DNA from 4 places in the Luteibacter sp. GL_149 genome. Region 1 is predicted to be linked to each of the others. Evidence: riboswitches for the same ligand, from Rfam matches in the RefSeq annotation. Region 1 holds a riboswitch; each other region holds the start of a gene.
The links. A riboswitch is a leader RNA that binds a small molecule or an ion and turns the genes downstream of it on or off. The one in region 1 is predicted to bind cobalamin.
Positions count from the first base shown of each region.

Region 2: linked by a shared signal. The riboswitch ahead of AC3IR3_RS18950 (ribonucleoside-diphosphate reductase subunit alpha) and the one ahead of metE (5-methyltetrahydropteroyltriglutamate--homocysteine S-methyltransferase) in region 1 are both predicted to bind cobalamin.
Region 3: linked by a shared signal. The riboswitch ahead of AC3IR3_RS20260 (TonB-dependent receptor domain-containing protein) and the one ahead of metE (5-methyltetrahydropteroyltriglutamate--homocysteine S-methyltransferase) in region 1 are both predicted to bind cobalamin.
Region 4: linked by a shared signal. The riboswitch ahead of AC3IR3_RS14230 (CoA-acylating methylmalonate-semialdehyde dehydrogenase) and the one ahead of metE (5-methyltetrahydropteroyltriglutamate--homocysteine S-methyltransferase) in region 1 are both predicted to bind cobalamin.

Region 1 covers NZ_CM174395.1:691,508-699,490, forward strand. Annotated here, with positions in the region: gene metK (methionine adenosyltransferase) at 1-197, opposite strand, end outside; gene metE (5-methyltetrahydropteroyltriglutamate--homocysteine S-methyltransferase) at 367-2,658, opposite strand; cobalamin riboswitch at 2,868-3,097, opposite strand; gene AC3IR3_RS03125 (CHAD domain-containing protein) at 3,149-3,955, opposite strand; gene AC3IR3_RS03130 (aldo/keto reductase) at 4,081-5,061, opposite strand; gene AC3IR3_RS03135 (YoaK family protein) at 5,147-5,854, opposite strand; gene fusA (elongation factor G) at 6,317-7,983, shown strand, end outside.
Region 2 covers NZ_CM174395.1:4,309,840-4,317,822, forward strand. Annotated here, with positions in the region: gene AC3IR3_RS18930 (family 78 glycoside hydrolase catalytic domain) at 1-878, opposite strand, end outside; gene AC3IR3_RS18935 (catalase family peroxidase) at 995-2,068, shown strand; gene AC3IR3_RS18940 (cytochrome b) at 2,065-2,619, shown strand; gene AC3IR3_RS18945 (DUF2501 domain-containing protein) at 2,666-3,226, shown strand; cobalamin riboswitch at 3,413-3,624, shown strand; gene AC3IR3_RS18950 (ribonucleoside-diphosphate reductase subunit alpha) at 3,944-6,301, shown strand; gene AC3IR3_RS18955 (ribonucleotide-diphosphate reductase subunit beta) at 6,493-7,521, shown strand; gene AC3IR3_RS18960 (acyl-CoA thioesterase) at 7,710-7,983, shown strand, end outside.
Region 3 covers NZ_CM174395.1:4,624,345-4,632,327, forward strand. Annotated here, with positions in the region: gene AC3IR3_RS20255 (TonB-dependent receptor) at 1-1,331, opposite strand, end outside; cobalamin riboswitch at 1,612-1,859, shown strand; gene AC3IR3_RS20260 (TonB-dependent receptor domain-containing protein) at 2,022-3,887, shown strand; gene AC3IR3_RS20265 (efflux RND transporter permease subunit) at 4,195-7,362, shown strand; gene AC3IR3_RS20270 (MATE family efflux transporter) at 7,460-7,983, opposite strand, start outside.
Region 4 covers NZ_CM174395.1:3,214,428-3,222,410, forward strand. Annotated here, with positions in the region: gene mmsB (3-hydroxyisobutyrate dehydrogenase) at 1-862, opposite strand, end outside; gene AC3IR3_RS14215 (enoyl-CoA hydratase/isomerase family protein) at 859-2,040, opposite strand; gene AC3IR3_RS14220 (enoyl-CoA hydratase) at 2,037-2,834, opposite strand; gene AC3IR3_RS14225 (acyl-CoA dehydrogenase family protein) at 2,831-4,018, opposite strand; gene AC3IR3_RS14230 (CoA-acylating methylmalonate-semialdehyde dehydrogenase) at 4,018-5,541, opposite strand; cobalamin riboswitch at 5,669-5,886, opposite strand; gene AC3IR3_RS14235 (SAM-dependent methyltransferase) at 5,981-6,790, shown strand; gene AC3IR3_RS14240 (hypothetical protein) at 6,936-7,271, shown strand; gene AC3IR3_RS14245 (diguanylate cyclase) at 7,323-7,983, shown strand, end outside.

The DNA of each region.
Region 1 (7,983 bases):
TCGAGGTCGATCCAGGCGCTGGTGGTGATCTCGCCGGCGACGATGGCCACGCCGGTCTTCACCAGCGTCTCGCAGGCCACGCGTGCACGCGAATCCTGGGCCAGGATGGCGTCCAGAACGGCGTCGGAGATCTGGTCGGCGATTTTGTCCGGATGGCCTTCGGAGACCGACTCGGAGGTGAAGAGGTAGCTGCTCATCGCGGTGATATATCCTTCTTTACGGATAAAGAGATGAATGGGGGCGGGCTATGATACACGGCCCTTGGCGGTTTTGCAGTCCAAGCCTATCGCGCCTCCCTGACGGTTGCGTGATATTCAGACAGAAAACGTGTGCGGGAGCGCGCCAGGGCGCTCCCGCACACGAAGATTACGCCGCCGTCCGGACGCGTGCCCTCAGTCTCTGTGCCGCCGAGACCATGGCTTTCAGGGCCGATTCCGCCTCGGGCCAGCCGCGGGTTTTCAGGCCGCAGTCGGGGTTTACCCATAGCTGGTCGGGACGCAGGACAGCCAGCGCCCTGGTCAGCAGGTCGGCCATTTCGTCTTCGCTGGGGATGCGGGGCGAATGGATGTCGTAGACGCCGGGGCCGATGCCGTTGGGGTAGCGGAAGCGGGTGAAGGCATCGAGCAGGTCCATGCGCGACCGGCTGGTTTCGATGGAAATGACATCGGCGTCCATCGCGGCGACGGATTCGATGATGTCGTTGAACTCCGAGTAGCACATATGGGTATGGATCTGCGTGGCGTCGCTGACGCCGCCGGCCGCGATGCGGAAGGCGTGTACGGCCCAGCCCAGATAGTTCGTCCACTCGGCGCGACGCAGCGGCAGTCCTTCGCGCAGCGCGGGTTCGTCGATCTGGATGATGCCGATACCGGCGGCTTCCAGGTCGTGCACTTCGTCGCGCAGTGCCAGTGCGATCTGCCGGCATACTTCGTCGCGCGGCAGGTCGTCGCGTACGAAGGACCATTGCAGCATCGTCACCGGGCCGGTGAGCATGCCTTTCATGGGACGTTGGGTCAGCGACTGCGCATATGCGGACCAACGCACGGTCATCGGCTCGGGGCGTGCGACATCGCCGTAGATCACCGGCGGTTTTACGCAGCGCGAACCGTAGCTCTGAACCCAGCCGTTGGCCGTGAAGGCGTAACCGTCGAGTTGTTCGCCGAAGTATTCGACCATGTCATTGCGTTCGGGCTCGCCGTGGACGAGCACGTCGATGCCGATGCTTTCCTGGAAACGTACGGCGCGTGTGATGTCGTCGCGTAGCACGGCTTCGTAGGTTGCCGTGTCGAGCTTGCCGGCGCGATGGGCCGAACGCGCTTTGCGCAGTTCCTGCGTCTGCGGGAACGAACCGATCGTGGTCGTCGGGAGTTCCGGCAGGCCGAAGCGCTCGCGCTGGGACACGACGCGACTGGAATAACCCGATCGACGCTGTGCCGCCTGCGGCGTCAGCTGGCGCAGGCGCGCGCGGACGTCGACGCGGACCACGTCGCTGGATTTCGCGCGCGTCGCCACGCGTTCGCTTTGCCTTGCCAGAGCATTCATCGCATCGGGGTCGCCCGCGAGCGCATCGGCGTAGCGTCGAAGTTCGGCGATTTTCTGCCGGGCAAAGGACAGCCAGTCGCGCAACGAGGAGCGCAGGTCGTTTTCGCCGGTAAGGTCGATGGGAACGTGCAGCAGCGAGCACGACGTGGCGACCCACAGACGGTCGTCGGCGATACGCGCCGACAGCGCGCGCAGTTGCCCCATGACCTTGCCCGGGTCGCTCAGCCAGATGTTGCGGCCATCCACGACACCGGCCGAAAGCACGCGATCGGTGGGCAATGCCAGGGCAACCGCTTCGAGCTGCTCCGGCGCGCGAACCAGATCGACGTGCAGGCCGGCGACCGGCAGCGAAACGGCGAGGGGAAGGTTATCGTCCAGTGCCGCGAAATAGGTGGCGAGCAGGATGCGCGGGCCGTTGGCAGCCGCGAGCGTGGCATACACATGCCGATAGGCATCGCGTGCCGCGTCGTCCAGATCGAGTGCCAGACAGGGTTCGTCGATCTGTACCCATGCGGCGCCCTCGGCGGCTAGCGCCGTGAGCACGTCGACATACGCGGGCAGAATCGCATCGAGCAATGCCAGTGCGTCGCTGCCATCGGTGGTCTTGGCCAGCCGCAGGAACGATATCGGGCCCAGCACGACCGGCCGGGCGAGATGGCCGGCGGCGGTGGCTTCGCGGAATTCGCCGATCAGCTTGTCCGTACGCGCGGCGAATCGCTGCCCCGCCGACAGCTCGGGCACGAGGTAGTGGTAGTTCGTATCGAACCACTTGGTCATTTCAAGCGCGGGAAGATCCACCGAAGCCGTCTGCACGCCACGCGCCATGGCGAAATAGGCGGCGAGCGGATCGGCGGCATCCAGTGCGCGATAACGATCGGGGATCGCATCGAGCAGCACCGCGGTATCCAGTACGTGGTCGTAAAGCGAGAAATCGTTCACCGGCACGCTGTCCGCGCCGGCTTCCCGGGCAAGCGCCCAGTGGCGATGGCGCAGGTCGCGTGCGGTATCGAGCAGTTCGGTGGCGGAGCTTTCGCCGCGCCAGTGACTTTCCAGCGCTCGCTTCAGTTCGCGGCGCCGGCCGATGCGGGGAAATCCAAGGTAGGTAACGTGTGGCATGAGTGCATCCTCTTCGTGGCAAAGAGGAGGGAAGGGCGGCCATACCGTCGCGACGCGCGCCCGTGTGTCCCGCCCATGAGAGCGAGACAAGCGCGAGCGTCATGGCGGACTGACCGTCGACCTTCGCCCCCGCGGGCGAACCGGTAGCGTTTCGGAAACGGAAACGCGAACCCAGGTCGGACCAGGCGCGTGCAACCCATGACGGTCGCTCGCGCCCTCGGTCGGCGGCAGGTCTTCGGGCTCGTGGACACGGTGCGCATGCGCACCACCTGCCTCGTCGCTTCCCGGACCGATCCGGTCCAGTGCCGGGGCTTCGAGCCCCTGACGAGTTCGTTTCCACATACCGCTGCGGGGCAGCGCCGGATTCACACCGGCTTCCCTCTTAGCTTTATCTCTATATTCGAATACAGAGATAAAGACCGCTGACGACGCGAAAGTTAGCCGTCCGGACGTCCGAAGTCAAACGTTCTCGCAGGAAAGGGCGGTGGTCTCAGGGACGAGCGGAGGCGATGGCGCTGCGAATCGTGGCGAGTACGGCCTCGTCGATATCGGTATGCGTCGCGCGCAGGCCGTTCTTCAGCAGGCGTAGGTCTTGCTGCCAGCCGAGGCGGTCGGCCGTACGCATGAGCTTGCGGATGGAGCCGGTGTGTTCGACGACGCCCTCGATATGCACACCCGAGCGTTTGTGCATCGACTGGAGTGCCTGCAACTGAAGCCGCTCCCGGCGCACGCGGCGGCGCCAGCTATGGATCGTCACGGGCGTGCCTTCCTCCTGAGCCCTTTCGGCGGCGCGGTGGGCTCGCCGGGCACTGAGTTCCAGCGCCTCCCGGACATGCTTCTTCTTTACCCGCTTCCAGGGCAGCGCGGCGATAGCGCCAGCGGCTCGCTGCACGCGCGCGATGCGCCGGCGAAATTCGGGATCGAGGCGGAGGGCCTCGCCGAGCATGCCGTCGCGGCGCGCTTCCAGCGCCGCGATTGCGGCGTCCCATGCCGCACGTTCCGCGGGTTTGGCTTCGCCGACCAGGGTCTTTCCCGTGACCACGGCGACATGTGAGTCGCGCAGGGTGGACAGGCCGCGACCCAGTGCGCGCAGTCCCCGGTCGATGGCGCTTGCGTCTTCGTCGAACCTGGCCAGACCGATGTTCAGTACGGCGCGAAGGCGGCGTACCGCCTTTCGCGCCTCGTGAATCGCCTTGTGCCGGTCTTTCGAGCGGCCAAGGGCACGCGCGAGCGCACGCGCCTGATTGGCGGCGAGGTCGGCGAGGAGGAGGCCAAGGTCTGGGGTGTCGGCGGGCATTTGTCGATGTTAGGGGTAAAGGACGTGAGCATGTTGCGATGAGAAGGTTTGTCTTTTATAGAGGCGAGCCCGTGTGTGTAGGAGCCCGCAAGCGGGCTCCTACACACACGGACGTGCTATCGGGGTTACTCGAAACCCACCACCGGATGCGGCAGGTACGCCGCTTCCAGCGTGGCTATTTCCTCCGGCGAAAGCGCGATCTCCAGCGCCGCGACCGCATCGTCGAGGTGCTGCGGCTTCGATGCGCCGACGATCGGCGCGGTAACCTCGGGCTTGTTCATGACCCAGGCCAGCGCGATCTGCGCACGAGGCACGCCCCGATTGGCCGCGACCCGTGCCACCGCCTGGATCACCGCACGATCGGACTCCACCGCCCCGTTGTACAACGTACCGCCGTAGTTATCGGTGTCCTGCCGCGTACTGGTGGTATCCGCGTCACGGGTCAGGCGACCGCGCGCCAACGGACTCCACGGTATGACCGCGATGCCTTCGTCTTCGCAGAACGGAAGCATCTCGCGCTCTTCCTCGCGCTGGATGAGGTTCAGATGGTTCTGCATGCTGACGAACTCCGTCCAGCCGTTCATGCGCGAGGTATAGACCATCCGTGCGAACTGCCACGCGAACATCGACGATGCGCCGATGTAACGCGCTTTGCCGGCTTTCACGACATCGTGCAGCGCTTCGAGGGTTTCCTCGATAGGCGTCGCCGGGTCGAAGCGATGAATCTGCAATAGGTCGACATAGTCAGTGCCGAGCCGTTCGAGGCTCGCGTCGATCGAATGAAGGATCGCTTTGCGCGACAGACCGCCGCCATTCGGTCCCTTGCGCATCGGGAAGAATGTCTTGGTGGCGATCACGACTTCGTCGCGTCGCGCGAAATCCCTCAGCGCACGTCCCACGATTTCTTCCGACGTACCGTCGGAGTAGGAATTTGCGGTATCGAAAAAATTGATGCCCAGATCCACGGCTTTGCGGATCAACGGCCGGCTGGCATCTTCATCCAGCGTCCATGGGTGACTGCCGCGATCGGGCACACCGTAAGTCATGCAACCGAGGACGAGACGAGAGACATCGAGACCGGTATGGCCGAGTTTTACGTATTCCATCGAGCAGCCTTCATGAGAACGAACGAAGGTCTCGAATGATGTGCCGATCCGGACGATCGCGCCAGCTATACCGGACAGGGCCGCATTACGGCGAGTGCGCCGGTGCGGGCTGTCCGGCCGGCGCCACGAAGAAAGCCGCGACCAGTGCGGCGATAGCCAGCGCGACGCAGGCAAACCCGGCCCGTTGCCACAGCAGCGCCGCGGTGAGCGACCCCATCGCGAATGCCAGTACCGCCGGCAGCATCTTGCCCAGACGCATGCGTGCCCCGGTCAGATCCGCGTCGGTGCCGTGCCGGGACAGGTCGGTGAGATCCACGACGACCTGGGTCACATTGCCCGTCATGACCGTGGTCGGCGCGATGGTCGGAAAAACGATGCGCGAACCGGCATTCTGGATACCCATGGCGGCGACGGCGATCAGTCCCGTCACGGCCGTACTCCAGGCATCCGCATCGACAATGGGCGCAAAGTGCATGCCGGACGCCATGAACACGCAGAGCAAGACGATCTGCGCGGCCAGCAACCAGCCGAGCGTCTGCCGGCCGCGATGTTCCAGCGTGCGCACCGCAAGCGTCGTGACGACGACGGAAACGACGAACACCGGCAACGCCAGCAGCTTCATGGCCAGACCGCCGTGATGACCGATCAGCGTGGCACCGATAACGATGAAGTTGCCCGTGACATGGGCCGTGAACAGCTCGAAAAGCGCGACGAAGCCGATCGTGTCGACAAAAGCGGCGGCGAAGCTGAGCAGGATGCCGAAGGCGAAGGGAGACCGGGAGAACAGGGGCATGCGGGCATCTCGTTCGTTCGCGTGGGAGCCAGCTTAGCCCGGCCGGGTGCCCGGGTCTTGAAAAGAAGTGCGCCCAACCCGATCTGATGGGTCACGTTGAAACCTTGTCGCGACAGGCGTAGCCTGCGCGACAACCGAAGGACACCGAACGACCATGATCCGCGTGATGCACATACTGATCCACGACAGGCCGCCTGCTTTGCAGGCGCATCGCGGGTGCGTGCGTCTGCAGCGGGGCGATACGAACGGATAATCCATCCGTCGCTATCGTCCGTTCATCCAAAGCACCCGAAAGGGTGCTTTTTTTTGCCTTTCACCGGAGCACACGTGCCATGAAAAACCATCGCGAGCCCCACTGCTGACCGTTACCCGCCAGGGGCCACGAGTCAGCTGAACGGGTCGATCTCGCTCTCCCTTGCACGAACCAGCCCCTGGCGTTTCGTAACAGGAATACAAGTCACCATGAGTACCCGCCAAGTCATCCCCGTCGAACGTCGTCGCAACCTCGGCATCATTGCCCACGTCGACGCCGGCAAAACCACGTTGACCGAACGCCTGTTGTGGAAGGCTGGCGCGATCCATCGCACCGGCGAAGTCCACGACGGCGCAACGACCACCGACCACATGGAACTGGAACGCGAGCGAGGCATCACCATCGGTGCCGCGGCGGTGCAGGCTGCCTGGACACCCGAAGGGCAAGCCACGCACCGGCTGACGCTTATCGACACGCCCGGACACATCGATTTCGCCATCGAAGTAGAGCGCTCGCTGCGCGTCCTCGACGGCGCCGTGGCCGTGTTCTCGGCCGTCGCCGGTGTACAGCCGCAGTCCGAAACCGTGTGGCGCCAGGCGCGCCGGCATGGCGTGCCGCTGATCGCCTTCATCAACAAGATGGATCGCCCCGGTGCAAATTTCGACGCCGTCCTCGTGCAGATGCGCGAACGGCTTGGCGCCAATCCGTGGGCAGTCGCGCGTCCGCTGATCGAAAACGAGCAGATGGTCGCGCTCGTCGACATCGTTGGCGAACGCACATGGCGTTGGGATGCATCGGGGCGACCCGAAGTCGTTGCGTGGACAGCTGACGAGGCCGCGCTGCACGCCTCCGAACGTCAGACGCTGATTGCCGCGGTAGCGGAGCATGACGACGTATTGCTGGAAGCGTGGCTGGAAGAACGCCCCGTGGACGCGGACATGCTGATGTCTGCACTGCGCCGCGCGACGCTGGCGGGACGCGGCTCGCCCGTGCTGCCCGGTTCGGCATTCAGGAACGTCGGTATCGAACCGTTGCTGGACGCGTTCGTCGCGTACCTGCCATCGCCGTTGGATCGTCCGGCCGTCGTCGCGCATACCGACGATGGCGACACGATGGTCGCGCCCGATGCGGACGCGCCACTGGCCGCGCTCGTCTTCAAAGTCGTCAACCAGGCGCACGGCCCGCTCGCATTCATCCGTCTGTATGCAGGCAAGCTGCATGTCGGCGACCAGGTATGGCGTAGCGGTAACGACCGCGTTCAACGCATCGGCCGGCTGGCGGTGCTGCGTGCGGAAGACACCGAAGCCATCGACGTCGCCGAAGCGGGCGACATCGTGGCCATCGCCGGATGGAAAGACGTCGCGACAGGCGAAACGCTCACGGCCACCGACCATCGCCTTCGTCTCGAAGCTATCGAGGCGCAACCCGCCGTGCTCGCGTGGCGGCTATCGCCCGAACGCTCCGCCGACCTGCTGCGTCTTGGCAACGGTCTGGCTCGTCTAGCGCAGGAAGACCCGTCCTTCCGCACAGGCACCGATCCCGAAACGGGCGAAACGCTCGTATGGGGCATGGGCGAACTGCATCTGGAAGTGATGGTCGAGCGTCTGCGGCGAGAATGGGATGTAGCGGTGCGTACCGGATCGCCGCGCGTGGCGTATCAGGAAGCGCCGGCGCGCGACTCGGGTGCCGTCGAAGGCAAGGTCGCCAAGCAGACCGGCGGTAGCGGCCAGTTCGCGCGCGTCGTCCTGTCTGTCGCGCCGCAGGAGGGCGGCGGCAATGTCGTCGACGATCGTACGACAGGCGGCGTCATTCCGAAGGCGTTCCAGGCAGCCGTGGAGAAAGGCATCCTCTCCGCGTTGCAGGAAGGTCCGCGCGG
Region 2 (7,983 bases), 1.1 Mb from region 1:
TCGCCACCGTAGAGATCGTCCAGCAACGTCGGACCGTCCGCGATCCGCCAACTGCGATCGGTAACGACGTCCTGCGTGTGTCCGTCGGCATAAGTCAGACGCAATACGGCACGTACGCGCGGCTCGCCATGCCAGGGCGCACGCTCCCAGTGCCAGACGTTCGGATTGGTCATGCCGTAGAAGCCCCGCCCCAGTTCCATGGCCATGACGTTCTCGCCGGCATGCAGCCGTTGCGTCACGTCGGTAGCGGTGTACTGGACGCGCTTGCCGTAATCGGTGAAACCGGGCGACAGCACCGCATCGCTTGCGGGCACGCCATCGATCGCGACATCCGCGTAGCCACCCGCCGCAACGTACAGTGCAGCATGCTTTAGTCCGCCATCCACACGAAAGGATTTGCGCAGCAGTGGCGCGGCCGTCGAGCCGCCGTCGCCCTTGCCGATCCAGCGCGATACGCCCCAGTCCTCGAGGCCGGTATCGAAGTACGACGCCACGGTAGCGGTGCCCGCCGAGGTTTCGACGGTCACGTCCCAGTAATAGCGTGTCGCGGGTTTCAGCGCCGGACCGGCGTATTCATGCCCGTAAGGACTGGGCGAAACCACGCGCCCGCTATCCCACGCGTTGCCGGGACGATGACTGTCCGTACTCACCCGAAGGCGCCAGGCGATCTGCACGGTGTCGTTGGGAGCCTCTTCGACGAACCACGAAAAACGCGGTTGCGCCACGTCGGTCATCGGCGTATCGGTGTATTCCACACGCGGATGCGTCAGGGTAACGGCCTGCGCCGTGGACAACGCCGAAAGCGCCAGCGCCGCGAGGACGCGCGAAACCACAGGATTGTGCATGAAACCCCAGCCGTGACCGCCGATGCCACGCATCGGCTAACCCGTCGATCCTAGCGGCGGGGTCCGGCCACGGGAAAGGCCGTGGGTCACGAAAGCAAATGCGGCACTCGCCGGTCAATTGAAGGTCATCTCACGCGGAGCCTTGCGCAATGCCTATCCAAACGCCGTCCAGACCTCCGCTCGATCCGCGACGACGCGTGCTGCGCTTCGCCGCGATAGGTGGCGTCGCGATCGTCTCGGTAGCAGCCTTCGGTTACGTCGGGGGATGGCTGGCGCCGCATCGACTCACGCCCGAACGTATCGTCGATGCGCTCCAGCACAACGGCGGCGACCATCCCGGCTTCCGACGCAACCACGCCAAAGGTGTTTGCGTGACAGGCGTGTTCGAAGGCAGCGGTGCCGCGGCAAACCTGTCGACGGCCAGCGTCTTCGAACAAGGCCAGCAGACACCCGTACTGGGACGCCTCGCCCTGCCCGGCGGCAATCCCTATGCACCCGACGGCAGTATTCCGATCCGGAGCTTCGCACTGCGTTTCGCGCTACCGGACGGGCAGCAGTGGCGCACGGGGATGAATGCCATGCCGGTCTTCCCGGTGTCCACGCCCCAAGCCTTCTACGATCAGCAACTGGCCACCGCGGCGGACCCTTCCACGGGTAAACCCGATCCGAGGAAGGTCGCCGCGTTCTTTGCGGCCCACCCCGAGACCAAGCCATTCCTTACCTGGGTGAAGACCGCGAGGCCGTCCGCCAGCTATGCGACGGAGGCTTATTCGTCGATCAACTCCTTCTACTTCGTCGACGGCAAGGGCGATAAGCAGGCGGTCCGCTGGGCGTTGATCCCCGAGGCCACCGATGCCGCCCCCGGCCCGGCAGGCGATCCGGATTACCTCGCCGCCGACCTCGTCAGGCGTCTGGCCGCCGGTCCATTGCGCTGGCATCTTCTGGTGACACTGGCTGCCCCCGGCGACGCGATCGACGACGCCGCTCAGGCGTGGTCGCCCGACCACAAGCAGATCGACGCCGGCACGCTCACCGTGCAGGCGACCGAGCCCCAGGACAGCGGCCCCTGCCGCGACGTCAACTACGACCCATTAGTGTTGCCCGCCGGCATCGAGGGCTCGAACGACCCGCTGCTCGCGGCGCGCTCCGCCGCTTACGCCGATTCGTATCGTCGACGGACGACCGAGGAAGCCCGTGGCCTGACAAAGGAGGGTGCACGATGAACACCCGTGCCGACATGTTCCATCCGCTCGCCCGTGCGCTGCACTGGCTGATGGCGATCATGATCCTGTCCATGCTGTTCATCGGCGCGGGCATGGTCGCGTCGGTGTCCGAACGGCACGAAACGCTGATCCACATCCACAAGCCGCTGGGCATCGCGATTCTTATCCTCGCGATCCTGCGTATCGCCATCCGCCTTCGCCACCGTCCGCCTCCGCTGCCCGCCGATCTGCCCCTGTGGCAGAAACTCGCCGCGTACGGATCGCACCTGTTGCTGTATGCACTGATGATCGCGATGCCTCTGATCGGCTGGGCAATGGTGTCGGCGAGCGGCGAGCCGGTGATGCTGAGCGCGTCGCTACGGCTGCCGTCCATCCTGTCCGCGAATCCGGTCGCTTTCGCCTGGCTGCGCGCCGCGCACGGGTATCTTGCCTACCTGCTGTTCCTGACCGTCGTCGTGCATGTCAGCGCCGCGCTCTATCACGGCCTGATCCGCCGGGATGGCGTGCTGCGATCCATGACCGGTCCCGTGCGGACGGACACATCCGGCTAACATTCGCGGAGTTACTTATGGGCTCCCTTGAAGCAGGAGCTCCGCCATGAAACCGTCCAGCAGCCTGTCGTATCTTGCCTTTGCGCTCGTCCTGGCCACCGGCTCCGCGTCGGCCCAGAACCTCGACCAACTGAAGGGCATGGTGGGCGGAAACTCCGCCTCGTCGCTGACCTCCGGTAGCGCGACCAATGCGGCGGGCATCATCCAGTACTGCCTGAAGAACAACTTCCTGGGCGGCGACAGCGGCGCCTCGTCCGTGAAGGACAAGCTCCTGGGCTCCGTCACGGGCGATACGAAAGCCGCCGGCAACGACAGCGGGTCCGGCTCGGCAACCGACAAACTTATGGGCAAATACGGCATCGGCGGCAAGTCGTCTTCGTCGTCGGCCACGAAGGACAAGGGCTATACCGATGGCGCCAACGGCATCCTGAAGACGGGCGACGGGAAGAGCGTCGACCTGGGATCGCTGGGTAGCGGCAGCACCAAGGGCCTGAGCCTTGGCTCGCTTGGCGGCGGCTCCAGCTCGGGCGGCGACCTGAAGCAGCAGCTGACCCAGAAGGTCTGCGACAAGGTGCTGTCGCAGGGTAAGTCGATGATCGGGATGTAACAGACCCGACGAAGCGGCGCGGGACGACCCACGCCATGCCGAAAAAACCGGTCGAAAATACTTGAGATTTTCGACCGGTTCTGGGCCTTTCCCGCCCGTGAAACCATTGAAAAATTCGTTCCGAAGCCCAATCAATGACATAGGCCGAACACACTACATCTTGTGTTGACCTGACTGTCGCCCGCCTATATCGTGTGCCTCGTTGGTGTCCGTCCAGACGCGGCTGTCGGTCGGACTTAAAAGGGAATCCCGGTGTAAATCCGGAACTGCCCCGCAGCGGTAAGTGGGAACGATCCTGTCAATGCACTGGTCCTCAGGGGGCTGGGAAGCGACAGGTAGGCGGATCGAAAGGTCCATGCCCACGAAGTCCGAAGACCTGCCAGCGACCGCCGCCCGATCGGCGACGGTAGTGGTGACGACCTCCGCGGGGAGGGACGTCGCGGCGCGGAGCCCTCAGGGTGTCCGCCCTCGACCTGTCCGCGAAGCTCACCCGGTTACTCGCCCTGCGCGTGGGAGCAGGCAAGCTTTCCTGGCCATGGGGCAAGCCTAAAAATGACAACAACAATGGATTCCTCCGCGCGCGAGCGCACCGCATCGCCGGCCGACGCCGCAGCGACTCCTTCCAGCAACGACAAGGCTCCGGCCGCCGGTTACAAGACCAGCGCCGAGCGTCCCGCACCGGACTTCACCCTGACTCCTCCGCACAACCCCGGCCAGATGCGCGTCACCAAGCGCAACGGTGGCCATGAAACCGTCGACGTCAACAAGATCGTGCGCGCGGTGACTCGCAGCGCCGACGGCCTCTTCGCCGTCGACCCGATGCGTGTCGCCCTCAAGACCATCGGTGGTCTGTACGACGGCGCCACCACGCAGGAACTCGACCAGCTTTCGATCCGCACCTCGGCCGCGCTCACCGCCGAGGAACCGGAATACGGCCAGCTGGCAGCGCGTCTGTTGTCGGCATTCGTCGACAAGGAAGTGTCGGGCCAGGAGATCCAGTCGTTCTCGCAGTCGATCCTGCGCGGTCACGAGCTGGGCATCCTGAACGACCGCCTGCGCGACTTCGTCGCGATCAACTCGCGCAAGCTCAACGACGCCATCGACACGCACGCCTCGCGCCGCTTCGAATACTTCGGCCTGCGCACGGTGTACGACCGTTATCTTCTGCGCCATCCGCAGAAGCGCACCGTGATCGAAACGCCGCAGTATTTCTTCATGCGCATCGCGTGCGCGCTGGGCGGCAACGACATCGGCGAAACGCTGGAGCTGTACAAGCTGCTGTCGTCGCTGGAATACCTCGCCAGCTCGCCCACGCTGTTCAACGCCGGCACCGCGCACGAGCAGCTGTCTTCGTGCTTCCTGCTCGATTCGCCACTGGACGCGCTGGAAAGCATCTACCAGAAGTACGGCGACGTCGCGCAGCTGTCCAAGTTCGCCGGCGGCATCGGTCTGGCGTACTCGCGCATCCGTTCGCGCGGTTCGCTGATCAAGGGCACCAACGGTCATTCGAACGGCCTCGTGCCGTGGCTGAAGACCCTCGACGCTTCCGTCGCCGCCGTGAACCAGGGTGGCAAGCGCAAGGGCGCCGCATGCGTTTACCTGGAATCGTGGCACGCGGATATCGAGGAATTCCTCGAGCTGCGCGAGAACACCGGCGACGATGCGCGCCGCACGCATAACCTCAATCTCGCCAACTGGGTTCCCGACCTTTTCATGCGTCGCGTCGAAACCGATGGCGACTGGTCGCTGTTCGACCCGAAGATCGTGCCGCACTTCGTCGACACGTGGGGCGAGACGTTCGATGCCGCGTACGCGAAAGCGGAAGCCGACGGCCTCGCCGTAAAGACGGTGAAGGCGCGCGAGCTTTACGCCCGCATGCTGCGTTCGCTGGCCCAGACCGGCAACGGCTGGATGACGTTCAAGGATCGCTCGAACGCCACCAGCAACCAGACCGCGAAGCCGGAAAACGTCATCCATCTGTCGAACCTGTGCACCGAGATTCTGGAAGTCACGTCGGCCGACGAAACGGCCGTGTGCAACTTGGGCTCGATCAACCTGTCGCGCCATGTTGTCGACGGTCAGTTCGATTACGAAAAGCTCGCCTCCACGGTGCGTATCGCCGTGCGCCAGCTCGACCGCGTCATCGACCTGAACTTCTATCCGATCTCCACCGCGAAGACGGCGAACGTGAAGTGGCGTCCGGTCGGCCTGGGCGTGATGGGCCTGCAGGACGTCTTCTTCAAGCTGCGCCTGCCGTTCGACTCGGCCGAGGCACTCGCGCTGTCGACCCGCATCGCCGAAGAGATCTATTTCAATGCGCTGACGATGTCGAACGAGATCGCCGAACGCGAAGGCGCGCATCCGGGCTTCTCCGAAACGCGCGCCGCCAACGGCGACATGCAGTTCGACTACTGGCCGCAGGCCAGGCCGAATGGCAAGGACGACCGCTGGACCGCACTGCGCGAAAAGATCAAGGCACACGGTCTGCGCAACTCGCTGCTGATCGCCATCGCGCCGACCGCGACCATCGCGTCCATCGCCGGTTGCTACGAGTGCATCGAGCCGCAGGTGTCGAACCTGTTCAAGCGCGAAACGCTGTCGGGCGACTTCCTGGTGGTGAACCGCTACCTCGTCGAAGAACTGAAGACACTAGGCCTGTGGACCGCCGATGTGCGTGACGCGATCAAGCTCGCCGAAGGTTCGGTACAGGGCATCGCATCGATCCCCGCCGCGCTGCGCGAGGTGTATCGCACCACGTGGGAACTGCCGCAGAAGGCCCTCATCGACCTCGCCGCCGCACGCGGCGCGTACATCGACCAGAGCCAGTCGCTGAACCTGTTCATGGAAAATCCGAACATCGGGCAACTGTCGTCCATGTACATGTACGCATGGAAGTCGGGCATCAAGACGACGTATTACCTGCGTTCCCGCCCGGCCACGCGCATCCAGAAGACCACGGTGTCGTCCGGCGCCGCCGTCGCACCGATCGCACCCGTCGTCGATGCACAGGAAGAAGCCACGGCCGCGGTGTTCTGCTCGCTCGAGAACCCCGAGTACTGCGAAGCCTGTCAGTAAGTAAGAGCGGGGGTGGGGGCTGGGAAGTGGGGGCGCGGCGTCGAACGCCCGAGGGTGCTGGTAACGTCACGCAGGCCGTGATTCCGCCGGACGGTTCCAGCCCTATCGGGCGATCGCCGGAAATGCGCCCCCACTTCCCACCTCCAACCCCCGCTTCAAAGCCACACCCCGAATTGCCCTGAGGTTCACCCATGTCCGCAGCTCCGATCTCCCGCGATACCAACATTCTCGACCCCGGCTTCGAGCTGACCCTGCGGCCGATGAAATATCCGCAGTTCTACGAGATGTACCGCGCCGCGATCCGCAACACGTGGACCGTCGAGGAAGTCGACTTCTCACTGGATACCTCGGACCTGACGACCAAGATGTCCGACGCGGACCGTCACCTCATCCATCGTCTGGTGGCGTTCTTCGCCACGGGCGATTCGATCGTGTCGAACAACCTCGTGCTGAATTTGTACCAGCACGTGAACTCGCCCGAAGCGCGCATGTACCTGTCGCGCCAGCTGTACGAGGAAGCGCTGCACGTGCAGTTCTACCTCACGCTGCTCGATACCTATATCCCTGAGCCGTCCGAGCGCAACAAGGCGTTCGCCGCGATCGAGAGCATCCCCTCGATCCGCCAGAAGGGCGAGTTCTGCTTCAAGTGGATCGATTCCATCCAGAACCTCAACCGTCTGGAAACGCGCGAACACCGCCGTCAGTTCCTGCTCAACCTGATCTGCTTCGCCGCGTGCATCGAAGGCCTGTTCTTCTTCGCCGCGTTCGCCTACGTCTACTACCTGCGCTCGCGCGGCCTGCTGCACGGTCTCGCGTCGGGTACCAACTGGGTGTTCCGCGACGAATCCGGCCACATGGCGTTCGCGTTCGAAGTGGTCCGCACCGTGCGCGAGCAGGAACCGGATCTGTTCGACGACGAGATGCGCGCTCAGGTCGAAGCGATGATGGAAGATGCCATCGCATGCGAAACGCAGTTCGCGGCCGACGTGCTTTCGGGCGGCGTGGCCGGCCTGTCGGTCAACGACATGCGCCAGTACCTCGAATATTGCGCCGACCAGCGCCTGGTCCAGCTCGACATGCCGAAGAAGTACGGCGCGAAGAATCCGTTCGACTTCATGGATCTGCAGGACGTGCAGGAACTGACGAACTTCTTCGAGCGCCGCGTCTCGTCGTACCAGGTCGGCGTGCAGGGCGAAGTGACGTTCGACGCGTCGTTCTGATCCATCGGATTTCGTGACACCGAAAAGGCCCGTTCCTGCGCTGCAGGGGCGGGCCTTTTTCTTGCCCCTTCGCTTTTGCTTTGCGTAGGAGCCCGCTTGCGGGCTCCTACAACCGATGGCCGGACGGGTGGCACGAAGCGTGTGCGTCGCCCACAATGTCGCAACGCACAACGAAAAGGCCGACGCCCATGGCATCCCCCTCGAATCCCACCGAAGCCCGTCTCCTCGAAATCGTCTTCCCCGACCACACCAACCACCTCGGCACGCTTTTCGGCGGACAGGCACTGGCATGGATGGATAAGGCGGCGTTCCTCGCGGCATCGCGGTATTCGCGCCAGATCGTCGTCACTGCCCGCTCGGAGCAGGTCGATTTCCACGTGCCCGTGCGCAAGGGGCAGATGGTCGAACTCATCGCCACAGTCGTCAGCGTCGGGCGCACGTCCATGAAGATCGACGTCGCCA
Region 3 (7,983 bases), 800 kb from region 1:
GTGATCCACGGGCAATTCGGCGAACCGGCATAGTTCAGATCGCGAACATGGTTGGTGGTGGAGTGACCGTACAACGCGTTGATCGTGAGGTTGTCGGTGATGTAACCGGTGTATTTGCCGATATACACATCGCCGCCAGGCGCCGAACCAGCGCCCGCGTCGAAGTTCTTCAGCTTATCGGTACCGATGAAAGCACCCTGGGTACCGGTCGCGTAGTTGTACTTGTAAACGCTGCGATCGACGTTGGTCTTGTCGCCGATGCCGGTCAGTTCCAGCAGGTGGCTATCGGTGATATTCCAGTCGATCTTGGCCATCCACTTCGTGGCTTTGGACGTCTGATTGGTTTTCTGCGGCGCCAGGATGCTGCTGACATTCTTGCTATCGGACTTGGTGAAATCAGCCGCGGCGTACAGGAACAGCTTGTCCTTGATGAGTGGACCGCTGATGTAGCCGGTGTACTGCATGTCCGTGCTCTTGTTGTCGCCGCGGTACTGGAAGAGCTGACCGTTCGTACGATAAATGCTGCGCGGCGACTGACGGAAGTACTGCGGCGTGATGTACATGCCGACGCCAGCTTTCCACTCGTTACCGCCGCGCTTGGTGACGACGTTGATCACGCCACCGGTCGAACGGCCGTATTCGGCGCCGTAGCCGCCGGTGAAGATCTGCTGCTGGTCGATGGCGTCGAACGGCAGGCTGGTGAAGCCAAGACCGGTCAGCGCATTGGTTACCGCATAACCGTTGATGTAGTACTGGTTTTCCGACGCGGACGAACCACCGAAGGACGCCACGTTGCCGTAACGGCTATCGCCTGCGACAACGCCTGGCGCGAGAAGCGCGGCGGCGGTGACGTCGCGGGCCAGCGGAAGCTTCTGCAACTGCTGGGACGTGAGGACGGTGCGCGAGTCGACGGACGAAACGTCGATCGCAGGCAGGACGTTGCCGGTGACCTGCACGCCTTCGAGGGTCTGAGCCGATCCCGGCGCGGCTGAGCCAGCGAACGACACGTCGACACCGCCGCCAAGCGAGACCTGGACGTTATCGCGGGTTTCGACGGTCTGGCCGCCGCGTTCGACGGATACCTTGTAGCGGCCGACCGGCAGCGAGCTTGCGCGATAGCGGCCGTCGGCATCGACGCCGACGTCACGGGTCAGGCCCGTGTCCAGGTTCTGCAGATGGACGACGCTGCCTTCGGGCTGCGCGACGCGGCCGAAAACGACACCGGAAGCATTGGACTGTGCCAGGACCGCGCCGCTTGCCAGACTCAGGGCAAGCGCGGTGCACAAGACGGACCGACGCAGCACGGGGCTGCGGTTGATGGAGCGCTGCATTTTGTTTCTCCCCAGAAATTAACAGCAAATGAGACGGTCGCAAGCCGCAACCGAACTCTGTTCGAACCCAGACCATCCGCACTTTCGACGGCAGCGCCCCCCTCCGGACGGCTGTAACTGGCGGTAGTGCCCCTCTCGTCCAGGGATTTCCCCTGGACCGGACGCTGAGCTCACGCCGACCCTACTCGCAGGTTTTTGCGTCGGTCAAGTGCCGTTCTTACGATTTCGTGAAGAAATTCCGTAAACGAGTTCTTAACTTGCTGGTTTTGAAGCGCAACGCTAAAGTGGCGCGGTTCGGGTGTCCCGACGGCGTCCGCCGGAAGGATTAAACGGGAAGCCGGTGCGTCGCCCTTTTAAGGCGCGACAAGGCCGGCACTGCCCCCGCAACGGTAAGCGAGTGGAATACCGCGACGCGGTATTCCCGGATCGGCGAGACGCCACTGCGCCAAGCGCGGGAAGGCGCCGGTCCGGACGTGTGCAGACACGTCGTGCGCGAGTCCGGAGACCGGCCCGATAGCTCGTATGCGCTTCGAAGCGCGTACGCGGCGCTTTATTGGCTGGTTCGCGGAGGGCGAATCGGGGACCTTTGCGCGGCCTTCAGCGGCTGCGCGTCGCGTTCGCGATGTCTTCCCTTCCAGCCTCACGCTGGCTAACACCCGCGCTTCAACGCGGTAGAGGAAGAAACGTTCCATGAAGAAGACCCTGCTCGCGACCGCCCTGCTGTCGTGCATCGCCGCGGCCCATGCCGCCGACCAGAACACAGCGAACAAGCTCGATCCGGTTGTCGTGACGGCCACGCGCTCCGCCATGCCGCTCGACGAAACGCTCGCACCGGTCACCGTGATCACGCGCGACGATATCGAACGCCTGCAGCCCCAGTCGGTCGCGGAGTTGCTCACCGGCCTGCCGGGTATCTCGATCGCCAATTCGGGCGGCCTGGGTCAGCAAACCTCTCTCTTCATGCGCGGATCGAACTCCAGCCACACACTGGTCCTGGTCGATGGTGTGCGTATCGGCACCGTTGGCGCCGGCATTCCCGCTTACGAACAGCTGCCCGTGGAGCAGATCGACCACATCGAGATCGTGCGCGGTCCGCGCTCCAGCCTTTACGGTTCGGACGCCATCGGCGGCGTCATCCAGATTTTCACCCGCCACGGCCAGGCCGGTGAGGCACCGACGCCCTCGATCAGCATGACCGGCGGCAGCCACGGCCTGGTCGGCGGCCAGTTCGGCCTGTCCGGCGGCGACGGCCACGGCTGGTACAACGCCAGCCTCGGTGGCCAGTACACCACCGGCATCAATGCCTGCCGCGTCGGTGCCGCCAAGGCCTTCGCCGGCTGCTTCGTCGACGAGCCGGACAAGGATTCCTATCGCACCTATAACGGCGCGCTGAGCGGCGGCTACCGCTTCGACGACGGTACCGAGCTCGCGGCCAACTGGCTGCGCAGCAAGGGCGACATCGAATACGACGGCAGCTTCCAGAACTTCACCCGTCGCTCGCAGCAGATTGCTGGCGCAAAGCTCGCCTTCAGCCCGCTCGACATGTGGCGCATGACGTTCAACGTCGGCCAGAACATCGACCGCGCCGACAACTATCTCAACGGCGCCGAATACAACGCCAACATGAAGCGCACGGGTTACCTGTACTCGAAGCGCAACCAGGCTTCCTGGCAGAACGACTTCACCCTCGCCCCGGGCCAGATCCTGAGCGCCGGCGTCGACTACCAGAAGGAACACCTGGACAGCGACACGGGCTACGCACGCGACAACCGCAACAACACGGGCGTCTTCGCGCTGTACCAGGGCATCTTTGGCCCCCACGAGATCCAGCTGTCGGTGCGCCGCGACCATAACAGCCAGTTCGACAACCACACGACCGGCGCCGCCGCGTACGGTTTCCGGTTCGACAACGGCATGAAGGTCACGGCGTCGTACGGCACCTCGTTCCACGCGCCATCGTTCAACGACGTGTACTACCCGTATGGCGCACCGGTTGTCCTGAAGCCCGAAAAGGCGAAGACGGCGGAAATCGGCCTGTCCGGCACGCCGGGCATCTGGAACTGGGCGGTCAACGCCTACCAGACGAAGTTCGACGATCTCATCGGCTTCGACTCGAATTTCCTGCCGATCAATGTGGACAAGGCTCGCGTTCGCGGCGTGGAAGGTCAGCTCGGCGCCGATGTCGACGGCTGGCATGTGCGCACGTACCTGACCTGGCAGCAGCCGCGCAACCGCACGGAAGGCGACCAGTACAACAACAAACTGGCACGCCGCCCCGATCAGACCGGCCGCATCGATCTCGACCGCGATCTTGGCGACTTCACGATCGGTGGCACGCTGAACGCCGCGGGCAAGAGCTACGACAATGCGGCGAACACCCGTCGCCTGGGTGGCTACGCCACGACCGACCTGCGCGCCACCTGGCGCTTCCAGCCGGGCTGGAGCCTGCAGGGCCGCGTCGCGAACGTGTTCGATCACTCGTACGAGACGGTGGCTTTCTATAACCAGCTCGGCCGGACGTACTACGTGACCGTGCGGTATATGCCGGGGCTGTAAGAGCAAGAGCGTCCGATACGGCGCTTTCGTTCTTCCGGAGACCGGGGCGGGACGACGGTGAGGGGTAGTCGGGGTGCATCGTCGTGCTGGCGATGCGCTCCGTGAATGCCCCTCATCGTCGTTCGTCACCCCCTACGCAGGCAGGGGTCCAGTGCGGTGCAACCGGCCGCGCGACAAAGCTTATTCATGCTCCTCCCGACCCCTGCCTTCCGGCAGGGGAGCGACTTAAGGCACACGTAACTGCAACGAACGGCGGGCATAAAGTCCACTGTGCGCGGTTATGCTTGTCGCGCTACAGGGAGTGTTCGTGAATATCTTTGCCCCATTCATTCGCCGGCCCATCGGAACGTCGCTACTGGCGGCGGGATTGCTGATCGCCGGCTTCATCGCCTATCTGCTGCTCGGCGTCGCCGCGCTGCCGTCCGTCGACGTGCCCGCCGTTTTCGTGTCCGCGCAGATGCCGGGAGCCAACGCGCAGACGATGGCCTCGACCATCATCGCGCCGCTGGAACGCCACCTCGGGCAGATTCCCGGCGTCGACCGCATGTATTCGAGCAGCAACGAAGGCTCGGGCTTCGTGCAGGTCCGTTTCACCATGGATCGCAGTACGGACAAGGCGGCGCGCGACGTCCAGGCTGCCATCAACGCGGCGGCGAAAGATCTTCCGACCGGCATGCCGTCGCCCCCGCAGTACTTCAAGTTCGACACGGGCTCGATCCCCGTGCTGCTTGTATCGATCACCTCGAAAAGCCTTCCCCCGGACAGGCTCTACGACACGGTGGACACGCTGCTGGCGCCGGCCGTGGCACAGATTCCGGGCGTATCGCGCGTGCAGGTCTTCGGCGGTACCCCGCATGCGGTACGCGTCGAACTGGATACCAATGCCCTCTCGTCCAAGGGGCTGACCACCAACGACGTCTCGAACGCCCTGCACGCGGCTAACGTGAATTCGCCGCAGGGCACGATCAGCGACGGCACCACCCAGATGACCGTGCTGGCCAATGACGGTCTGCGCGAGCCAAAGGATTTCGCCGCCCTGTTGATCGCGGTACGCAATAACGTGCCGGTGCGCCTGGGCGATATCGCGAAGGTGCAGAGCGGTGCGCAGGACGAATACCAGGCCGCCTGGTTCCAGGGCGAGCGCGCCGTCAGCATGCAGATCAGCAAGCGCCCGAATGCCAACTCGATCGAAACGGCCGAAGCCATTCGCGCGGCGCTGCCCCGCTTTGCCCACTCGCTCCCCGCCGACGCCATCGTTACCCCCATCTTCGACCTGACCCAGACGACGCGTTCCGCGCTGCACGAGGTAAAGGTCGCGCTGCTCATCAGCATCGTGATGGTGGTGGCGGTGATGATGGTGTTCCTGCGCCGCATGGGTCCGACCATGATCGCGACGCTTTCGGTGCCGCTTTCGCTGGCCGGCGCATTCGTCATCATGTGGTCGCTGGGATATACGCTGAACACGCTGTCCCTGATGGCGCTGGTGCTATGCATCGGCTTCGTCGTCGACGATGCGATCGTGGTCATCGAGAACATCGTGCGGCACATGGAGAAGGGTGCGGGCCCGATGGAAGCCGCGCTCGAGGGCGTGCGCGAGATCGGCTTTACCGTCGTGTCCATCACGCTTTCGCTGGTCGCCGTCTTCGCGCCGCTGCTGTTCGGCAATAACCTGATCGTGAAACTGCTGCGCGAGTTCTCGGTCACGCTGGCGGCCGCTGTGCTGATTTCGGCCATCGTGTCGCTGACGCTGACGCCGGCGCTATGCGGCAGGTATCTGAAGCACGAAGGCGAAAACCGTAAAGTCTCGCGCTTCGAGCGCGCGCTCGAGCGCTTCGACAATGGACTGCAACGCATCTATGAACGCGCGCTCGACTGGGCGCTTCATCACCGCCGGATCATGCGCTGGCAGCCCATTTTCCTGCTGATCGCCACGATCGGTCTCGGTTGGGGCGTCGTCGCCACGGCCGGCGGCGGGTTCATGCCCGAGGAAGACACCGGCATGATGCAGGCCCAGGTCAGTGCCGATGCCAATATTTCGCCCGGCGAAATGGCGCGGCGACTGAAGCGCGTGGGCGACATCATGCAGCAGGACCCCGCCGTACTGGACGTCACCACGATCCTCGGCGGCGACAACGGCGGCGCGGTCGGCAGCAACGGCATGATGTTCGTGGATCTGAAGCCTTACGGCTCCGGTCCCGGCGAGCGCAGGGACAACATCAAGAAGGTGATGGAGCGGCTCGGCAAAACCTACGAGAAGATCTCGGACGTCCAGGTCTTCATGAGTCCCGTGCAGTTCCTCGGCGGCGGCGGCAATAACGGCAATCGCGGCGCGTATTCGTTCCAGCTGATCAGCACCAGCGGCGAACCGTTGCAGGACTGGGCGCTGAAAACTGTACGCAAGCTTCGCACGGTCAAGGAAATGCGCGATGTCGGCAGCGACTTCGACATCGTCGGCAAGCAACAGATGCTCAAGGTCGATCGCGACGCCGCGGGCCGGCTGAACGTCGGCATGGGCGATATCGACTCGGCGCTGTACAACGCGTTCGGCCAGCGCCAGGTATCGATCATCTACTCCGACATCAACCAGTACTGGGTCGTGCTGACCGCGGCTTCCGCGCAGACGCTGAGCCCGGGCGCGCTGCTCAATACCTATGTAAAGAGCTCGAAGGGCACGATGGTGCCGCTGTCCGCGGTGGCACACATCCAGCCGATAGCCACGCCCAGCGCCGTGACGCACCAGAACCAGTTCGAATCGGCGGATATCACGTACAACCTCGCGCCGGGCATTTCGCCGGACAAGGGCAATAAGCTGGTCGAGCAGGCCATCCTGGAGATGCAGTTGCCCGAAGGCATACGCATGGACTTCACCGGCACGAACCAGCGGCTGAAGGATGCCCAGTCGAACGGCATGGTGTTGCTTATCGGCGCGATTCTCGCCGTCTACATCGTGCTGGGCATTCTGTATGAAAGCCTGGGCCATCCGCTGACGATCATTTCCACGCTGCCAGCCGCGGGTGCGGGTGCTTTCCTTGCCATGCTGGTCACGCAGACCCAGCTCACGCTGATGGCGATCATCGCGGTGCTGTTGCTGATCGGCATCGTGAAGAAAAACGCGATCATGATGGTCGACTTCGCGCTGGTGGCCGAACGGGAACACGGCAGGACGCCTCTGGAAGCGATCAGGGAAGCCGCGCTGGTGCGCTTCCGCCCGATCACGATGACGACGCTTGTTGCGATGGGTGCCGCGTTCCCGCTGGCGATCGGCTTCGGTGTGGGTTCGGAAATGCGGCGGCCGCTGGGTATCGCGATCGTCGGCGGCCTGCTCGTGTCCCAGTTGCTTACGCTGCTGAGCACGCCCGCTATTTATCTGTGGAACCACGACCGCAAGGAACGCAAGGCGAAGCGGAAGCTTCGCCGGGAAGAACGGCGGCGGCTGAAAGCGGAAAAAGGAAGAGCGGGGGTTGGGGTTGGGTAGTGGGGGGCGCAATCCGTGGAACTGAGGGTACTGGCGGCGTCGAGCCTGCGTCGGCGCGGACGTGAAGTTCGCGCCGAATTTCAGTCATGCGCCCCCACTACCCACCCCCATCCCCCGTAACGGGAGCCGCAGCAGCCGGCGTCCCCGCTCCCGTCGTCGGAGCCTGCGTCGCCTCCGGCGTGCTCTGCGCAAGCATGCGGGCCTTGCGCCATCCGCCGTAGCGGTAATAGGTCATCGCCATCGTGACGGCCAGCAACGAACTCAGCGGGAAACTCCACCAGATGGCGTCGGCGCCGAAGCGCGGTTCCAGGAAGGCCGCGAACGGATAGCGCACGCCCCACATCGACACGGTCAGGATGACCAGCGGTGCCATGACCGCACCGGTCGCACGAACCACGCCGAAGATCACGAAGGTCACGCCGAAGAAAAGGAACGACCAGACCACGATCGCATTGAGGTGCTGCGCGATGGCGATGGCGTCTCCGTCACCGGGAAGGAACAGCCCGAGCGCGTACCGGTTGAACAAATAGATCAGTACCACTAGCGTGCCGGTCATCAGGAAATTGAAACCGACGCCCACGCGTCCGATCCGCGTCACGCGATCCCACAGTCGGGCGCCGA
Region 4 (7,983 bases), 2.2 Mb from region 1:
CGCTGGAAAAATCCAGTCCGCCGTTGCCCGCCTGACTGTTGATCGCATAGAGATTGCGTGCGAGCTCGCCAAGCGGAATGGGCGCGCCAACCTGCATCGCGGCCTCGGCCGCCAGCCCCAGATCTTTCAGCATGAGATCGTTACCGAAACCACCCGAATAACCGCGGGACGACGGCGCGTTCTCGAGTACGCCCGGCCACGGATTGCACACCTCGGTAGCCCAGCTACGTCCCGTGCTCACCGCCATCATCCGCGAGAGGACCACGGGATCGAGCCCATGCGCGGAGCCCAGCGCCAACGCCTCGCCGGTTACCGCCATGATGACGCCAAGCGCCATGTTGTTGCATAGCTTGGCTACCTGACCCGCCCCGCTATCGCCGACATGGAAAATATTCTTGCCCATGGCCGCGAGAACGGGCCGCGCCCGCTCCAATACCGGCGCGTCGCCACCCACGATAAAAGTCAGCGTGCCGGCGGAAGCGCCGGCCGTACCGCCGGACACAGGCGCATCGATCATCGCCAGTCCACGCTGCGCGGCAGCGGCGGCCACCCTCTTCGCCGATGCGGGAGCGATGGTGCTGCAGTCGATCACAAGTGCGCCATCGGGAATATGCGCAAGGAGACCGTCGTCGCCGAGATAGAGACCTTCGACATGACGGCTGGCCGGCAACATCGAGATCACAATCTGCGCGTCGGTCACCGCATCGTTCGCACTGGTCGCGGCGATCGCGCCCACGGCGACCGCGGCAGTGACGGCGGTCGCATTCAGATCGAACACACGCAACGCATATCCGGCCCTCAACAGGTTGGCCGCCATCGGCGCGCCCATATTGCCCAGACCGACGAACGCAACCCGATTCATACGCGACTCCTTTTATCCGTATCCGTTCCGACATCCGCAAGCGGATGCTCGCCTTCTCGCCACGGCGCGACAAAAAATCCATCGGCCCAGCCGGCGGTTGCCTCGCCCAGCGTCATGGGCTGCCAGCGCGGCGTGCGGTCCTTGTCGATCAGCAACGCGCGAATGCCTTCGGCGAAATCGCCATGTGCCGCGCAGTGCAGCGACACCACGTATTCCATACGGAAGACGTCGGCCAACGACATGCCGCGCCCGCGCCGCTGCAATTCGAACGCCAGGCGTGCCGAGCCGGGCGCGCCGGCGGCCAGCGCCTGTTTTGCCGCATCGAGCCATGGATCGTCGATCCCGATCGCGGCGATAGCGGAGACAACCCGATCAAGATCGTCGTCGTCGCACACCTCGTCGATCAGCACGCGATGCCGTTGCAATGGTCCGTCGACGGTGGCCTCCGAGTGCAGCCGAAGCAGTGAGGTCAGAAGCACTGCGTTCGCGCCCGCATCGTCGCCCCATGCAATCTCCGACAGTCCGTCATGGATGGTGCGGAAATGCACTTCCTGCACGTAATGGTCGGCCAGTCCGGAATGAATCGCGTCGCTGGCGTTCAATGGCGCTCCCGTCAGTGCGAGGAACAAACCAGCGTGACCCGGCACACGATCGAGCAACCAGCTGCCGCCCACATCCGGATAGAGACCGACGGTAATTTCGGGCATCGCCAGCCGGGAACGCTCAGTCACGACACGGTGGCTCGCACCCGCCATCAGGCCGATGCCGCCGCCCATGACAATGCCGTGCCCCCAGCAAAGAACCGGCTTCGGAAATGTGTGAATGCGATAGTCGAGACGGTACTCGGTGGCAAAGAAATCGCGCGCGTAGTCGTTCTCGCGAATATCGGCATGCCCGCTGGCGCGATACCCGACCATCGAACGGTACAGGCCGTGCAGATCGCCACCGGCGCAGAACGCTTTTTCGCCCGCGCCCTGCAGGACGATCATGGCCACGCGATCGTCGGCCGCCCACGCGTCCAGCTGTGCGTCGAGCAGGCGCGCCATGTCCAGCGACAGACCATTGAGTGTTTTCGGAACATTGAGTGTCGCAACACCGATACGCCGTCCGTTGGCGGTTACACGTTCCTCGAAAAGCACGGGCCCTTCGGCGACGGTGGAAGTGGCAACGTCGTTCATGCGTTCTCCCAGCGCGGGATGCGCTTCTCAAGGAAAGCATGGACCCCTTCGGCCTGGTCGGCGCTGTCGAACAGATCGACGAACGCCTCGCGCTCGCTCACCAGGGCCGCGGCATGGGTTTGCGTGCGCGTCGCCTGGATAAGCTTCTTGCAGGCGGCGACACTGGTGGGACTCTGCTTTCCCGCCTGCTTCGCCCAGGCGATTGCCCGGCTCTTCGACTCGCCTTTGGCGACCACGTCTTCGACCAGGCCGATGCGCAGCGCCGTGGGCGCGTCGACGCGCTCGCCCAGCAGGATCATGCGCTTGGCCCAACCCTCGCCGACGAGCCGCGCCAGGTTCTGCGTGCCGCCCGCACAGGGAAGCAAGCCGACGCTCGCTTCCGGAAGCGCCATCTGCGCCTGTTCCTCGGCGATACGCAGATCGCAGGCCAGCGCGCATTCCAGGCCACCACCCATGGCATAGCCGTTGATCGCGGCGATACTGACGCCGCGAAATGCGCTCAACGCTTCGAACGCTTCGCCAAACCGGCGTGCGGCATCGCGCGCCAGCGCCTTGTCGCCATCGGCGAACTGCTTCAGATCCGCACCGGCGGAGTAAAATTTTTCGCCTTCGCCGGTGATAACCAGCGCGTAGATATCGCGATCGCTGTTCAGGTCGACGACAAGATCGCGCAACGCGGCGAGGCTGTCCCGGGTCCAGGTGTTGGCCGGTGGATTGGCGATCGTGACAATCGCCACATGATCGTCGACCTCCATCTGCAGATTCGTGTAGGACGTGCCGCGGTGCGAACTCATCGCAATTCCTCTTCGGTGTTGAGCAGGTGGCGCGCAATGATCACGCGCATGATTTCGTTGGTCCCTTCGAGTATCTGGTGCACGCGGCAATCGCGGAGCAACCGCTCGATCGGGTACTCGCGGATATAGCCATATCCGCCATGGATCTGCAGCGCATCGTTGCAGATCGCAAAGCCGGCGTCCGTGGCGAACCGCTTGGCCATGGCGCACCACACGGATGCATCCGGCGTGCCGGCGTCGAGTTTGCGTGCCGCCGTATGCACCATCTGTCGCGCGGCGACCAGTTGAGTCGCCATGTCGGCGAGCTTGAACTGCAATGCCTGGAATTCGCCGATCTTCTTCCCGAACTGCCGCCGCTCGCCCATGTAACGCCGCGCGGCATCGATCGCGCCCTGTGCGGCGCCGAGCGAACATGCGGCGATATTCGTGCGTCCGCCATCCAGGCCTTTCATGGCGAGCCTGAAACCGCCTCCCTCCTCGCCCAGCAGATGATCGAGGGGAACACGCACCCCGTCGAAGCTGACGCTGCGCGTGGGCTGGCTGTTCCAGCCCAGCTTCTCTTCCTTGCGACCGTAACCGATACCCTTCGCATCGGCGGGCACCGCGAACGCGCTGATGCCACCGGCACCGTTGCCGCCCGTGCGCGCCATCACCACCATGACATCGGTGGCACCCGCACCGGAGATGAATGCTTTCGCGCCGTCGATAACATAGCGATCGCCATCGCGTACGGCACGCGTCTTCAGAGAAGCGGCATCGGAACCGGCGCCGGGCTCGGTCAGGCAATACGAAGCAAGCTTCCTGCCCGATGCGAGCGGCGGTCCCCATACGTCCCTCAGCGCGGGACGCGCATGCGCCGTCAGCATCCATGTCGCCATGTTGTGGATACTGATAAAGGCCGCTGTAGACGGATCGATAGCTGCCAGTTCTTCGAACACGATCGCGGCATCCAGCCGGGTCAGGCCCGATCCGCCAGCTATCTCGTCGACATATAACCCGCAAAAACCCAGCTCGCCCGCTTTGCCGATGGCTTCGCGCGGAAATTCGCAGTGCGCGTCCCAGCGCGCGGCATGCGGTGCCAGTTCCGCCACGGCAAAGGCCCGGGCCGCCTCGCGGAAGGCAAGCTGATCCTCACCGAGATCCCATGGCGGCGGCGTTACGTGAATGTCCATGGCCGCCACCATTACTTCAGACTGATCGTGGTGTTGACCCCGACATGCAGCGTGTCGTCGTCGAACCAGCGCTGCGTCACCGTCTTGGTCTGGGTATAGAAAAGAACGACCTGCTTACCGTAAGGACCGAGGTCGCCAAGTTTCGATGCGCGCGACCCGGTAAACGAAAACAACGGTACGGGCACAGGAATCGGCACATTGATACCGACCTGACCGACATCGATGTCCTCCTGGAAACGACGTGCGGCGGCGCCACTTTGCGTAAAGAGGGCCGTGCCGTTTCCGTTGGGGTTGGCGTTGATCAGCTCGATGGCTTCGTCCAGCGAATCCGCACCGAGGATGACGAGTACCGGCCCGAAGATTTCTTCGTCGTAGATCCGCATGCCGGGTTTGACGCCCGAGAAGATCGTCGGTCCGACGAAGTTTCCGCTCTCATAACCGGGCACGCTCGGCGAACGTCCGTCGAGCTCCAGGATCGCGCCCTGCTGTACGCCGGATGCGATATAGCCTTCTACCCGTTCGCGCGCCGCACAAGAAATAAGCGGACCGACGTCGGTGCCCGACTCGCTACCCGCATTGACCCGGAGGGTTTTTGCTTTCGCTACCAGCTCGGGAATCCAGGACCGCGCCTCGCCCACCAGTACCGCGGTCGACGCCGCCATGCAACGCTGGCCCGCCGCACCGAACGCCGCGCCGGCAAGCGCGTTGAGCGTCTGCTCGCGGTTGGCATCCGGAAGCACCACCGCGTGATTCTTCGCACCCATCATGCACTGGACGCGCTTCCCGGCCTGCGATGCACGATGATAGACATGCGTCCCCACCTTCGTCGATCCAACGAACGACACGGCTTTGATATCGGGGTGGTCGCAGATGGCGTTGACGACCTCTTCGCCACCGTGGACGACATTGAGTACACCCTTGGGAATGCCTGCTTCCAGCGCGAGTTCGACCAGGCGCATCGTCACCATCGGGTCCTGTTCGGATGGCTTCAGCACGAAGGTATTGCCGGTCGCGATCGCCATGGGAAACATCCACAACGGAATCATCGCCGGGAAATTGAACGGCGTAATGCCCGCGCAGACGCCAAGCGGCTGCAATAACGTATAGGTGTCGACGCCACCGGCAACGTTGTTGGCCAGTTCGCCCAGTTGCAGGTTGCCGATACCTGCCGCGTGTTCCACGACTTCCAGTCCACGGAAAACATCGCCCTCGGCATCGGGCAGCGTCTTACCCTGCTCGGCCGTGAGGATCGACGCGAGTTCGCCCATGTGCTCGCGGATCAGCTGCTGATACTTGAGGAAGATGCGTGCACGCACGCCGATAGGCGTCTTGCGCCAGGTCCGGAATGCTTCTTTGGCCGATGCCACAGCGGCATCCACTTCGTTTGCCGTCGCGAAGGGAACGCGCGCCAGGACATCCTGAGTCGCCGGATTGACGACATCGCGCCATTGCGTGGAGGTCGATTCGACGAACGCGCCGCCGATCAATAATTTGACGCTTGCGACTTCGGTCGCAACGCCGCTCAACTTGTTCATCTGTTTTGTCTCCGTATCGCTCACCCGCGAAGGGAGCTGCGGAGCCAGACAAGACACGTCGATGCGAGCGGATGCGGCACCGACGAAGCTCGCCTGGTTGCCCACCGCAACACCCGAGGAAGGACACGCAAGGTGTCCGCCACTGGCCGGTCTCCGGGCTTGCGAGCGATGCGATTCGCATCACCCCGACACCTTCCCGCTTTCGCAGTGGTTCTTCAGTCGGGTTTTCTCGCCTACCGTTGCGGGGGCAGCGCCGGCTTGGGATCGATCGATCCGCACCAGCTTCCCGTTTCACCCTGCGCACCGGAATGACGGCGGCAGGACACCTGTGGTCCCACGAGTGTAACGTTCGCGCCCCGGCGAACAAGCTGCACTGCGCCATAGTCCGCAAACCGTCGTATGCTCGCCCGCGACACCATCCCTTCAGGAGAGATCGCGTTTGAGCACTTCCCCATCCAAAGGCAGCCTGGTCTGCGTGGGCACCGGCATGACCCTGGGTGCGCACATGGGACCGCTGGCGCGCAGCCACATCGAAGCGGCGGACGTCGTCTTCGTCGGGGTATCCGATGGTGTCGTCGAATTATGGCTGTCGGGCATGCATAAGGACGTCCGCAGCCTGCAGCCGTACTACGCGAAAGGTAAGCCGAGAATCGAAACCTACCGGCAAATGGTCGACGCCATGCTGACCGAAGTACGGGCGGGAAAGCGCGTCTGCGGCGTCTTCTATGGGCACCCGGGGGTATTCGCCTGGGCACCGCACAAGTCCATCGAGCAGGCCCGCCGCGAGGGATACCCGGCCCATATGGAACCGGGCGTATCGTCGGAGGACTGCCTTTACGCGGACCTCGGCATCGATCCGGGTACCTATGGATGCCAGCATTTCGAAGCCAGCCAGTTCATGATCAATCACCGCCGCGTGGATCCCAGCGCCTGGCTGGTGCTCTGGCAGGTGGGTGTCACCGGTGACATGTCCAAGGGAAAGTTCTCCACCAGCGAGCCCTATCTGCAGATTCTCGTGGACGTGCTGAGCGAGGATTACTCCCTGGATCACGAGGTCGTCATCTATCAGGCGCCCACGCTGCCTATCCAGTCGCCACGGATCGAACGCCTGGCGCTGCGCGATTTACCTCGATCCAATGTCGGCATGTCCGACACGTTGGCGCTGCCGCCAGCCCATGCCATGCGGCCGAATAAGGACGTCCGGGCCCGGCTCGCGGCCATCGACCTGGAGCTGGCCGGTAAGTCCTGACCGATTCGCCCCGGCGGACTCGCGTGAAATTACCAGTGTGATCGCTCCCCGCGCGGGATATGATCGCGCTGTCGCCGTGCCCAAGGGGGGCACCGCACAGCCACTGGCCAGGTCTTGAAACCGCCAGCTATCGGGGGATGGTTCGATGTCGAGTGTCGTCGATTTTCTGGAGAAATTGGGGCAGGACGCGCGACTGCGTGGCGCATCGCCCGAAGAGCTGGAGCACGCGATGGCGGAGGCGCAGATCGACGAACCATTGCGTGCCGCGATTCTGGCCGGCGATGCCGGCGAACTTCGCAGCCAGCTGAGGCAGCATTCGTTCATGGCGACGCAGATGGATCATACCGGCACCCAGATGCCGAGCGACGACAATACCGGCACGCAGATGCCGAGCGACAACGAAGAAGAACACAAGGACGGCGAGGACGAAACGACTGAGGCCTCGCTCAAGGGTTCCAAAGACTGCTCGATCGTCGCCTGAGTCATGTTCCGGGCTGGCCTCAAGCGCCTGCCGTTTTTGCCGGGAGTGGTCATGCTCCTGGGATTGATTGTGGGAAACGCGGGTGTGGTCGCCTCCACTACTGACGATCCGGCCAGCCGGCTCACCCATGCGGACAGTATCAAGACGTCGGACCATGTTGCGTTCGTCGAGATCATCGATCGCCTCGAACGCAACGCGGCGACGCTGTCGCCATCGCAGCAATGGCACCTGCGTTATCTCATCGCATGGCAGGACGCCTACGGCGGCGACTACGAAGGCGCCACGACACAGCTGAATGCCATCGCCGAGCGATCGCCCGATGCCGTACTGCGTTTTCGCGCCCGGGCCACGCTGGTCAACATCCTCGGCATCGGCCATCGCTACGAGGAAGCGTTCTCGCGATTGAGCCAGCTGATCGAACTGCTGCCGCAGATCACCGACAAGACCGCGCGATACCAGGGTCTGGGCGAAGCCGCGCAGGTACTGATCGCAGCGGGACAGTACGACCTTGCCATCACCTATGCGGAACAGATGCTCGACGACATCCCGCCCGGTGAAAACACCTGCAAGGCGATGTCCTTCAAGTTGCACGCATTGCTGCGTAGCGGTCGTCTGAGCTCGCTCGATTCGCGCTTCAAGAACGGCATCGACGCCTGCGTGGAAGCGCATGAGTCCGTTTTCGCCAATGCGCTGCGCGCGGATGTCGCACGCT